Regions from separate parts of the Streptomyces alboniger genome, predicted to be linked through region 1. Evidence: riboswitches for the same ligand, from Rfam matches in the RefSeq annotation. Region 1 holds a riboswitch; the other holds the start of a gene.
What was found. Region 1 has a riboswitch for glycine ahead of gcvT (glycine cleavage system aminomethyltransferase GcvT). Riboswitches for the same ligand answer to the same signal wherever they lie in the genome.
Positions count from the first base shown of each region.

Region 1 (5,265 bases):
TACCAGACTTGACGGGGAATGGATGCGCAAACGTGATGCTGATCGAGGTGTTCCGTTATGCGGACGCGGGTGAACGATGGTCGAACACGGGGCAGTTGGGGTGCAAGGCTTCACGGGAGCCCATAGGGCCCCACCAGCATCAGAACGGACATCGCGTCCGTTCGCGCTGTTCAGTACTGCGCGGGGTAGCCGTATCCGCCCGCGGGGGCGGGGGCCGCCTGGGCATCGCGGTCGTAGAACGGCCGGGCGTTGGCCCGCAGCCACATGGCGACCGGGTCGTAGTCGTCGGACATCGCGACGGTCGAGACGGGCAGCCCCTCCGGGACGGCCGCGATGGACTGCTGCATCATCGCCCGCACCGCGTCGACCGACGGCGGCGACGTGTCGTACACATCGAGGCCGATGGCCAGATAGGGCGCGCCGAGGGCGGGCTGCACCCAGGCGCGGCGCAGCGAGCGGACCGCGGGGGTGCGGTGCGCGTTCTGCGTCAACAGGGCGTAGAACTGGGGGATCTCGATGCTCGGCTCGGTGAGCCTGAGGGGCCCGGCGGGCAGCAGGTCGAGGCCGGTGGAGATGCGGCGCAGATCGAGCCAGGGGATGCCGACGCCGCCGCCGGGGGCGTGCGGATTCAGCCACAGGCCGTAGTGGTCGGGGTAGAGGGTGCGGGCGACATCGACGCCGCGCACCACTTCGTAGCTGCGGTTCCAGCCGCTCGCGGACAGTTCCTGGGCGGAGGTCACGCAGGGGGCGTAGCCGAGGCCCTCGATCTCCATGTTCCCGTACTGGGCGTCGGGGGAGCCGGCCTGGCCGTGCCAGAGCAGCATCCACACCTGGTCGGCGGCGAGCGCGCGCAGGAGCGCCTCGTACGCGTCGTAACGCCCCGGCGTCACCTGGCGCAGCACCTGCTCCACCTGTCCGGCCGCGGCCGTGCCCGACGCACTCACCCGTAACCGCCCCTTCGTGACGAACTCAACGGACCCGAGGAATAGGCCCAGTCACTGGGCCCAAGGAATGGAACCAGCTTAAGCGGCGATCCGGTGGTAGAACGGCCGCACCGTCACGCGCAGCCAGTCGGCGACCGGGTCCTGCGCCACGTCGAGCAGGACGAGGTTCACCGGCCACGGCACGGGGACCTGGCCGAGGGCGCGGCCCAGGGCCTCCATCGGCAGGTCGCGGGCGGTGCCCTCCCAGGAGGACAGTTCGACACCGACGAAGAGGGTCGGGTCGTCCGTCTCGATGGCGGCCAGGCAGCGGCGCGCCGTGAGCACGACGCCGGCCGCCTCGAACTCCCGGCCGGCCGCGGCGAGGAAGTCCACGGGGTCCTCCTGCCAGTCCGGCTCGAAGAGGCGTACGCGGCCGCCGGTGGTGGGCCCGTCCAGCGGGGTGCGCCCGGCCCGGCACAGCTCGGCGACCGCGGGGGGCGGCAGCGGGACGCCGACCGTGCCGTCCGGGTTCAGGGCCAGGCCCAGCTGCGGGGGCAGGCCGCGGGCGAACTCGACGGCGGGTGCGACCGTGTGTCCCATGCGGTCGGCCGCCTCGCCGAGTGCCTGGCGGAACTGCTGTTCGGAGGTGAAGACGGGGACGTACGCCTGGCCGTCGATCTCCAGGGTGGGCAGGTCGAGGGTGCCGCTGTCGGGGCCCCCGCCGTTCGGCAGGGGGATCCATATCCGGCTGCGGCCGAGGACCTCCACGATCCGTGCGCCCGCCGACGCGGGGGCGCCGAGGGAGGCCGCGAGGACCTCTTCGAGTTCATTGCCCGGCCATCCGCCGTACGGATGGGCATGTGCCTGCGCCGGAAAGTCCATCTGTCCAACCCCTGCTCGCGCTGTCCAACCCCTGCCCACGACCGCTGCCCGCGGGTCGCGGCTGCCTGCGGCCGAAACCCTAGCGTCGGGCGTCCTCAGCGGTCGAAGGCGATCCCCCGCAGGACCTGCGCCGCCGCGCGGTCGAGGAGCACCGCCGAGCCGCAGCCGCGCGGCAGACGGCCGCGCTCGGCGGCACCGACCAGCCGCCCGACGGTTCTGCGGTGGCGCGCGAAGGCGTACCGGGAGACGCCGCGGCCGCGCTCGCGCTGGCCGGCGAGGGCGGTGTCCGCGGGGACGTCGAGCAGGAGCAGGTGCAGGGTCCTGCCGCGCCGCGCGGCCTCGCGGGCGAGCCAGCGGCGCACCCAGGGCTGGGTGCCGCAGTCGTGCACGACGGCGCCGGCGCCGGACCGCAGGACGCGGCGCAGCGCCGCGTAGTGCGCGAGGCGGACCAGGGGGCGGTAGAGCGCGTAGGGCAGCAGGCGCGGCATGCGGCGGGCCCAGCGGTCGCGGGTGTCCTGGGAGTCGATGCGGGGGCCCGTGACGGCCTGCCGCATCAGCGTGGACTTTCCGCCGCCGGGCAGCCCGGAGACGACGACCAGGTCGCCCTCGTCGAAGGAGAGCCGGTGGGGGCTGTGCCCGGCCCGGTGGCGCAGATCCCGGACGACGGCCACGGGGAGCCGGCCGCAGTCCTCCCCGAGCGGGGCGGCGGCCTGCTTGGGCAGCGCCACCCCCGTGGTCGTGGCGTACACACTCGTCCTGCTGCGCACCGTGATCTGCCTCCCCATAGCGGTCACGTACTGCTTTCCCCGGCAAGTGTAAAGAGAAGGTAATGCCGCACAAGGGGATTACTCGACCATGAGTCCCCCTCGTCCACCTCGCGTGCAATGATGTGCGCGCCAACTCCATACCGGCCGTTTGAATCCGCGCGGGAGAGTTCCCGGCAGGCGTCGTACGACGCTCCGGGGCGCCGAAGGAGCAAGTCCCTCCCTTGAATCTCTCAGGCCCCGTACCGCGCGGGCGAGGCACATCTGAAAAGCGGGCCGGCAGCCGTCGGCTCCACCCAAGGTGCAAGCCGTGACCCTCGCAGGCCGAGTGGTCGTGGCGAACCTCTCAGGTTCCGATGACAGATGGGGAGGATCGACCTCGCCCGTCATGCCCTGGGAGTTCCCTTCATGAGCACTGCCCCCCGTCTGACCGCCCTCGACGCCGTCCATCGGTCGCTCGGCGCGACCATGACCGACTTCGCGGGCTGGGACATGCCGCTGCGGTACGGCAGCGAGCGCGACGAGCACAACGCCGTGCGCACCAAGGCCGGTCTCTTCGACCTCTCCCACATGGGCGAGATCACCGTCACCGGCCCGGCGGCCGCGGACTTCCTGAACTTCGCGCTGGTCGGCAACATCGGCTCCATCGGGGTCGGCCGCGCCCGCTACACGATGATCGTCGCCGAGGACGGCGGCATCCTGGACGACCTGATCGTCTACCGGCTCGGCGAGCCCGAGGCCCCCGAGTACATGGTCGTCGCCAACGCCTCCAACGCCCAGGTCGTCCTCGACGCGCTCACCGCCCGCGCCGAGGGCTTCGACGTGGAGGTCCGCGACGATCGCGACGCCTACGCGCTGCTCGCCGTCCAGGGCCCCGAGTCCCCCGGCATCCTGAAGTCCCTGACGGACGCCGACCTGGACAACCTGAAGTACTACGCGGGCCTGCCCGGCACCGTCGCGGGCGTCCCCGCGCTGATCGCCCGCACGGGCTACACCGGCGAGGACGGCTTCGAACTGTTCGTCGCCCCCGGTGACGCCGAGAAGCTGTGGGGCGCGCTGATGGAGGCGGGCACGCCGGTCGGCCTGGTCCCCGCGGGCCTCTCCTGCCGCGACACGCTGCGCCTGGAGGCGGGCATGCCGCTGTACGGGCACGAGCTGACCGCCGAGCTGACGCCGTTCGACGCGGGGCTCGGGCGGGTCGTGAAGTTCGAGAAGACGTCGCGGTCCGAGACCTTCGTGGGGCGCGCGGCGCTCGCGGCCGCCGCCGAGCGCGCCGAGTCCGCCCCGCCGCGCAAGCTCGTCGGCCTGATCGCCGCGGGCCGCCGCGTCCCGCGCGCGGGCTTCCCGGTGGTCGCGGACGGCAAGGTCATCGGCGAGGTCACCTCGGGCGCCCCGTCCCCGACGCTGGGCAAGCCGATCGCGATGGCGTACGTCGACGCGGAGCACTCGGCCCCGGGCACGCCCGGCGTCGGCGTGGACATCCGTGGTACCCACGAGCCGTACGAGGTCGTGGCGCTGCCGTTCTACAAGCGCCAGAAGTGACTGCCCGCACATCGTCCCCGTTCCGCAGCACCCACCCGCGTACAGGAGAATTCAGGTCATGAGCAACCCCCAGCAGCTGCGTTACAGCAAGGAGCACGAGTGGCTGTCGGCCGCCGAGGAGGGCGTGTCGACGATCGGCATCACCGAGCACGCGGCCAACGCGCTCGGCGACGTCGTCTTCGTGCAGCTTCCGGAGGTCGGTGACACGGTGACCGCGGGCGAGACCTGCGGTGAGCTGGAGTCGACCAAGTCGGTCAGCGACCTCTACTCCCCGGTGACCGGCGAGGTCGTCGAGGCCAACCAGGACGTCGTGGACGACCCCTCGCTGGTGAACTCCGCGCCGTTCGAGGGCGGTTGGCTCTTCAAGGTCCGGACCACGGAGGAGCCGAAGGACCTGCTCTCCGCGGACGAGTACACCGAGTTCTCCGGCAGCTAAGGATCTCCCCGATGTCGCTTCTGAACACCCCTCTCCACGAGCTGGACCCGGACGTCGCCGCCGCCGTCGACGCCGAGCTGCACCGCCAGCAGTCGACCCTGGAAATGATCGCCTCGGAGAACTTCGCTCCGGTCGCCGTCATGGAGGCCCAGGGCACGGTCCTCACCAACAAGTACGCCGAGGGCTACCCCGGCCGCCGCTACTACGGCGGCTGCGAGCACGTCGACGTCGCCGAGCAGATCGCGATCGACCGCGTCAAGGAGCTGTTCGGCGCCGAGTACGCCAACGTCCAGCCGCACTCCGGCGCCTCCGCCAACCAGGCCGCCCTCTTCGCGATCGCCCAGCCCGGCGACACGATCCTCGGCCTGGACCTGGCGCACGGCGGCCACCTCACCCACGGCATGCGCCTGAACTTCTCCGGCAAGCAGTTCAACGTGGTCCCGTACCACGTGGACGAGGCCGGTCTGGTCGACATGGCCGAGGTCGAGCGCCTGGCCAAGGAGAACAGCCCGAAGGTGATCATCGCGGGCTGGTCCGCCTACCCGCGGCAGCTGGACTTCGCGGAGTTCCGCCGGATCGCCGACGAGGTCGGCGCGTACCTGTGGGTCGACATGGCGCACTTCGCCGGCCTGGTCGCCGCCGGGCTGCACCCCAACCCGGTGCCGTTCGCGGACGTGGTGACCTCCACCACGCACAAGACGCTGGGCGGTCCGCGCGG
Region 1 is NZ_CP023695.1:5,577,621-5,582,885, reverse strand. Features, by position in the region: gene CP975_RS25050 (enhanced serine sensitivity protein SseB C-terminal domain-containing protein) at 171-944, opposite strand; gene CP975_RS25045 (enhanced serine sensitivity protein SseB) at 1,023-1,805, opposite strand; gene CP975_RS25040 (AAA family ATPase) at 1,901-2,590, opposite strand; glycine riboswitch at 2,722-2,827, shown strand; glycine riboswitch at 2,828-2,942, shown strand; gene gcvT (glycine cleavage system aminomethyltransferase GcvT) at 2,978-4,111, shown strand; gene gcvH (glycine cleavage system protein GcvH) at 4,170-4,547, shown strand; gene glyA (serine hydroxymethyltransferase) at 4,559-5,265, shown strand, end outside.

Region 2 (5,265 bases), 4.4 Mb from region 1:
GTGAGAAGCAGCGGCGACGGTACGGCGGTGGGCGGTCCGTACCCGCTTCACAGCAGCGCGACCGATCACTCTCCGAAACCGATGGCGGTCCAGGGGAGCGGGGACGCGACGTTCGAGAATTCCGAGCAGATCGGGTACCGCGGGCCGACCGCGTGCGCGGCCGCGGGCATCACGTACCGACAGCTCGACTACTGGGCCCGGACGGGTCTGGTCGAGCCCAGCGTGCGCGCCGCCGGGGGCTCCGGGACCCAGCGGCTCTACAGCTTCCGTGACGTCGTCGTCCTGAAGGTCGTCAAGAGGTTCCTCGATACCGGGGTATCGCTACAGAACATCCGTACGACGGTCCAGCATCTGCGGGAGCGCGGATTCTGTGATCTTGAGCGGATGACCCTGATGAGCGACGGGGCGACGGTCTACGAGTGCACCTCGCCCAGCGAGGTGCACGACCTCCTCCAAGGCGGTCAGGGGATCTTCGGGATCGCCGTGGGTGTGGTGTGGCGTGATGTCGAGGCCGCGCTGTCCCAGCTGCACGGGGAGCGGATCGACACCGGGGAGACGCTCATCGGGAACAACCCCGGCGACGAACTTGCCAGGCGGCGCAACAGAGCGGTCTGAAGTCCCCGGGCCGTCCCGAGCGGCCCGACTCCGGAAGAGCGGCATCGGCGGGGCATTGTCAGTGGCGTAGGGCAGCATCGGAGATGTGAGAAGCGCGCCGACGATTCTGCATCTGGACATGGATGCCTTCTACGCGTCCGCCGAGCAGGCCGCGAAGCCGAGTCTGCGTGGGAAGGCCGTCGTGGTGGGCGGCCTCGGGCCCCGAGGGGTCGTGGCCACTGCCTCGTATGAGGCGCGGCGGTTCGGTGTGCACTCCGCGATGCCGATGGGGCAGGCCCGGCGGCTTGCGCCGAACGCCGCGTATCTCGTGCCGCGCTTCGGGCTCTACCGCGAGATCAGCGAGCAGGTGATGGGCCTGCTGCGGGAGCTGTCGCCGCTGGTGGAGCCGCTGAGCCTGGACGAGGCCTTCGTGGACCTGGAGGCGGGTGGTGTCGCCGATGACGAGGCGTCGGCCAGGGCGGTGGGGGAGCGGCTGCGGGCGGACATCAGGGCGGTGACGGGGCTGACCGGGTCGGTGGGGCTCGCCGCGTCCAAGATGCTGGCGAAGATCGCCTCGGAGGAGGCCAAGCCGGATGGGCTCAGGCTGATAGCACCGGGGACGGAGCGGGCGCTGCTGGGGCCGATGTCGGTGCGGACGTTGCCCGGCGTGGGGCCGGCCACCGGCGATCATCTGCGGCGGGCCGGGATCACCACTGTCGAGGAGATCGCGGAGGCCGGGCAGGACGAGCTCGTACGGCTGCTGGGCAAGGCGCACGGAGGATCGTTGTACGCGATGGCGCTGGCGCTCGACGAGCGGCCCGTGGTGGCCGAGCGGGAGAGCAAGTCGGTCAGCGTCGAGGACACGTACGACGTGGACATCCACGACCGGGTGCGGGTCAGGGCGGAGGTCGCGCGGCTCGCCGACCGGTGCGTGCAGCGGTTGCGTGCGGCGGGGCACTCCGGGCGGACCATCGTGCTGAAGGTGCGGCGGTTCGACTTCTCGACGCTGACGCGGTCCGAGACGCTGCGGGGGCCCACGGACGATCCCGGAGTGGTGCGGGAGGCCGCGGCGCGGCTGCTGGAGTCCGTGGACACCACGGGCGGGGTGCGGCTGCTCGGTGTGGGTGTTTCGGGGCTCGCCGACTACACGCAGGAGGACCTCTTCGCCCAGGCGCAGGCCGAGGCGGCGCAGGGGGAGGCGGCGCAGGGGGAGACGGGAGGCGAGGTGGATGCCCCCGCGCCCGGGGAGGCTGTGTCCGGGGAGCCGGAGGCCGTCTCGCAGGCCGAGGAGCCGGCGGTGCCTGTGGAGCGGAGGTGGGCCGCCGGGATCGATGTCCGCCATGCCGAGTACGGGCACGGGTGGGTGCAGGGGAGCGGCCTGGGCCGGGTGACCGTGCGGTTCGAGACGCCGGGGTCGGAGCCGGGGCGGGTACGGACGTTCAGGACCGACGATCCGAAGCTGGAGCCCGCGGAGCCGTTGCCGCTGGTGGGGGTGGGGACGCGGAGTGAGGCAGCGGCGGGGGCCGGGGTGGTGGAGTTGAGCTGAGGGAGCCTGAGGGGCTGGGGTCGGCCCGTGCGGTTCCGGCGGGCGGGCGGGTGCGCTGGGCGGCCGTGCAGAGGGCTGGCCGGGCTGACCGCGAGGGCATGGGGGTGGTTGATGCAGCGGCGGCTGGGCGCGGTGGGGGGGGGTGTTTCGGCGCGCCAGAGGAGGCGGAGGCGACACGTGCCGCGTGGCTTTGAGGGGCGACGGGCGGGCTCGCGGGGTCTGCTCGGCTGGGCGCCGTGGGTGGGGGCGAGTGCGGGGCCGGGATGAAGGGCCCGGGGTTTGCTGCGGGGGTGGGCGTGGGTCAGGTGGGGTCTCGGTCTGCCAGGTTGCCGAAGTCGTGGTCGGGAGGCGGGGGCTGTGGGGGCGTGGTGTCCAGGCCGTAGTGGTGGTAGAGCTGGAGCTCCTGGGCGGGAGACAAATGGCGGCCCACGCCGAAGTCGGGGGCCTCCTTGATCAGGGCGCGCTCGAAGGGGATGTGGAGAGTGCCGTCGTCGACCAGTTCGCTCGGTTCGAGCGGGACGAAGGCGTCGCGGCTGAACAGGCCGGTCCGTATGGCCGCCCACTCCGGTGCGCCGGTGGCGTCGTCGATGTAGATCTCGTCGATCGTGCCGATCTTGGCCCCGTTCCGGTCGAACGCCTTGCGGCCGATCAGGTTGCGCGGATCGATATCGGTCTGCACGGGCCCTCCAGCTGGTCGCGGGGTCTCGGATGTGGGCATAACTCATCTTTGTCCGCTCGTACTCACTACGTAAGAGCACTTCGGGGCAGGCGGCCACTCGAGGGAACGCCCGTGGTCCTCGCTGGTAGGCTGGCGACTGGCTGCTGACCCCGTGCGGGAGAGCTCTCCGGGTCACGATTCCGGAGGCGCCGAAGGAGCAAATCCTCCCCGGAATCTCTCAGGCACCCGTACCGCACGGATGAGGTCACTCTGGAAAGCAGGGCGGGCGTACGGGCGGGCACGTTCGAAACCCTTCCTCACCGACGGTGAAAGCCGGGACGGCGCCTTCGCGGGCGTTCCCCGGTGAAGCTCTCAGGTTGAGATGACAGAGGGGGAGGCCGTCCGGGTACCCGCGCCGTGGTACCCCTCGTAGGTCGCGCAGACCAGGAGGCCTCCGCAATGACTGCCACCAATCGCATCCCGCTCTCCGAGCTCGAACAGGGCATTCCCTTCGAGCAGCGGCACATCGGGCCCGATGCGGAAGCGCGGGCCAAGATGCTCGCCCAGGTCGGGTACGGCTCGCTGGACGAGCTGACGTCCGCCGCGGTGCCGGATGTGATCAAGAACGCCGAGGCGCTGGACCTGCCCGGCGCGCGCAGCGAGGCCGAGGTCCTCGCCGAACTGCGCTCCCTCGCGGACCGCAACCAGGTCCTCGACTCCATGATCGGGCTCGGGTACTACGGGACCTTCACCCCGCCGGTCATCCTGCGGAACGTGATGGAGAACCCCGCCTGGTACACCGCGTACACGCCGTACCAGCCCGAGATCTCCCAGGGGCGGCTCGAGGCGCTGCTGAACTTCCAGACCATGGTCGCCGAGCTGACCGGACTGCCCACTTCCGGGGCCTCGCTGCTCGACGAGGGCACGGCCGCCGCCGAGGCCATGGCGCTCTCGCGGCGCATGGGCAAGGTCAAGGACGGCGTCTTCGTCGTCGACGCCGACGCGCTGCCGCAGACCATCGCCGTCATCCGGACCCGCGCCGAGCCGACCGGCGTCGAGATCGTCGTCGCCGACCTGAGCGAGGGCATCCCGGCTGAGGTCGCCGAGCGCGGTGTCGTGGGGGTGCTGGTGCAGTACCCCGGCGCCTCCGGTGCCGTACGCGACATCAAGCCGGTCATCGACCAGGCCCATGAGCTGGGCGCCGTCGTCACCGTCGCCGCCGACCTGCTCGCCCTGACGCTGCTCACCTCGCCCGGTGAGCTCGGCGCGGACATCGCGGTCGGCACGACGCAGCGCTTCGGCGTGCCGATGGGCTTCGGCGGCCCGCACGCCGGCTACATGGCGGTCCGCGAGAAGTTCGCGCGCAGCCTGCCCGGGCGGCTCGTCGGCGTCTCCGTCGACGCCGACGGCAACAAGGCGTACCGGTTGGCGTTGCAGACCCGCGAGCAGCACATCCGCCGCGAGAAGGCCACCAGCAACATCTGTACCGCTCAGGTGCTGCTGGCCGTCATGGCCGGTATGTACGCCGTCTACCACGGCCCCGACGGGCTCAAGTCCATCGCGCGACGCACCCACCGGTACGCGACGCTGCTCGCCGCGGGTCTCACGGCCGGTGGCGTCGAGGTCGTCCACGGCGCGTACTTCGACACGCTGACCGTGCGCGTGCCCGGCAAGGCCGAGGAGTTCGTCGCGGCCGCCCGCGAAGGCGGCGTCAACATCCACCTGATCGACGCCGATCACGTCTCGCTCGCCTGCGACGAGACCACCACGCGCCAGCAGCTGACCGCCGTGTGGGGCGCCTTCGGCGTCGAGGCCGACGTCGACGCGCTCGACGCCGCTGTCTCGGACACGCTGCCCGCGGACCTGCTGCGCACGGACGAGTACCTCACGCACCCGGTCTTCCACCAGTACCGCTCCGAGACCTCGATGCTGCGCTACCTGCGCAAGCTGGCCGACCGTGACTACGCGCTCGACCGCGGCATGATCCCGCTGGGCTCCTGCACCATGAAGCTCAACGCGACCACCGAGATGGAGCCGGTCACCTGGCCCGAGTTCGGGCAGCTGCATCCCTTCGCGCCCGCCCGGCAGGCGCAGGGGTACCTCACCCTCATCAGGGAGCTGGAGGAGCGGCTGGCCGAGGTCACCGGCTACGACAAGGTCTCCCTCCAGCCCAACGCCGGGTCGCAGGGCGAGCTGGCCGGACTGCTCGCCGTACGCGGGTACCACCGCGCCAACGGCGACGAGCAGCGCACCGTCTGCCTCATCCCGTCCTCCGCGCACGGTACGAACGCCGCGAGCGCCGTCATGGCCGGCATGAAGGTCGTCGTCGTGAAGACCGCCGACGACGGTGAGATCGACGTCGAGGACCTGCGGGCCAAGATCGAGAAGCACCGCGACGAGCTGGCGGTGCTCATGATCACGTACCCCTCCACGCACGGTGTCTTCGAGGAGCACGTCGCCGACATCT
Region 2 is NZ_CP023695.1:1,148,243-1,153,507, reverse strand. Features, by position in the region: gene CP975_RS04900 (MerR family transcriptional regulator) at 1-615, shown strand; gene CP975_RS04895 (DNA polymerase IV) at 701-2,140, shown strand; gene CP975_RS04890 (PRC-barrel domain-containing protein) at 2,442-2,819, opposite strand; glycine riboswitch at 2,964-3,062, shown strand; gene gcvP (aminomethyl-transferring glycine dehydrogenase) at 3,258-5,265, shown strand, end outside.
Region 2: it holds a riboswitch for glycine, as region 1 does, so the genes downstream of both, gcvP (aminomethyl-transferring glycine dehydrogenase) here and gcvT (glycine cleavage system aminomethyltransferase GcvT) in region 1, are expected to answer to the same signal.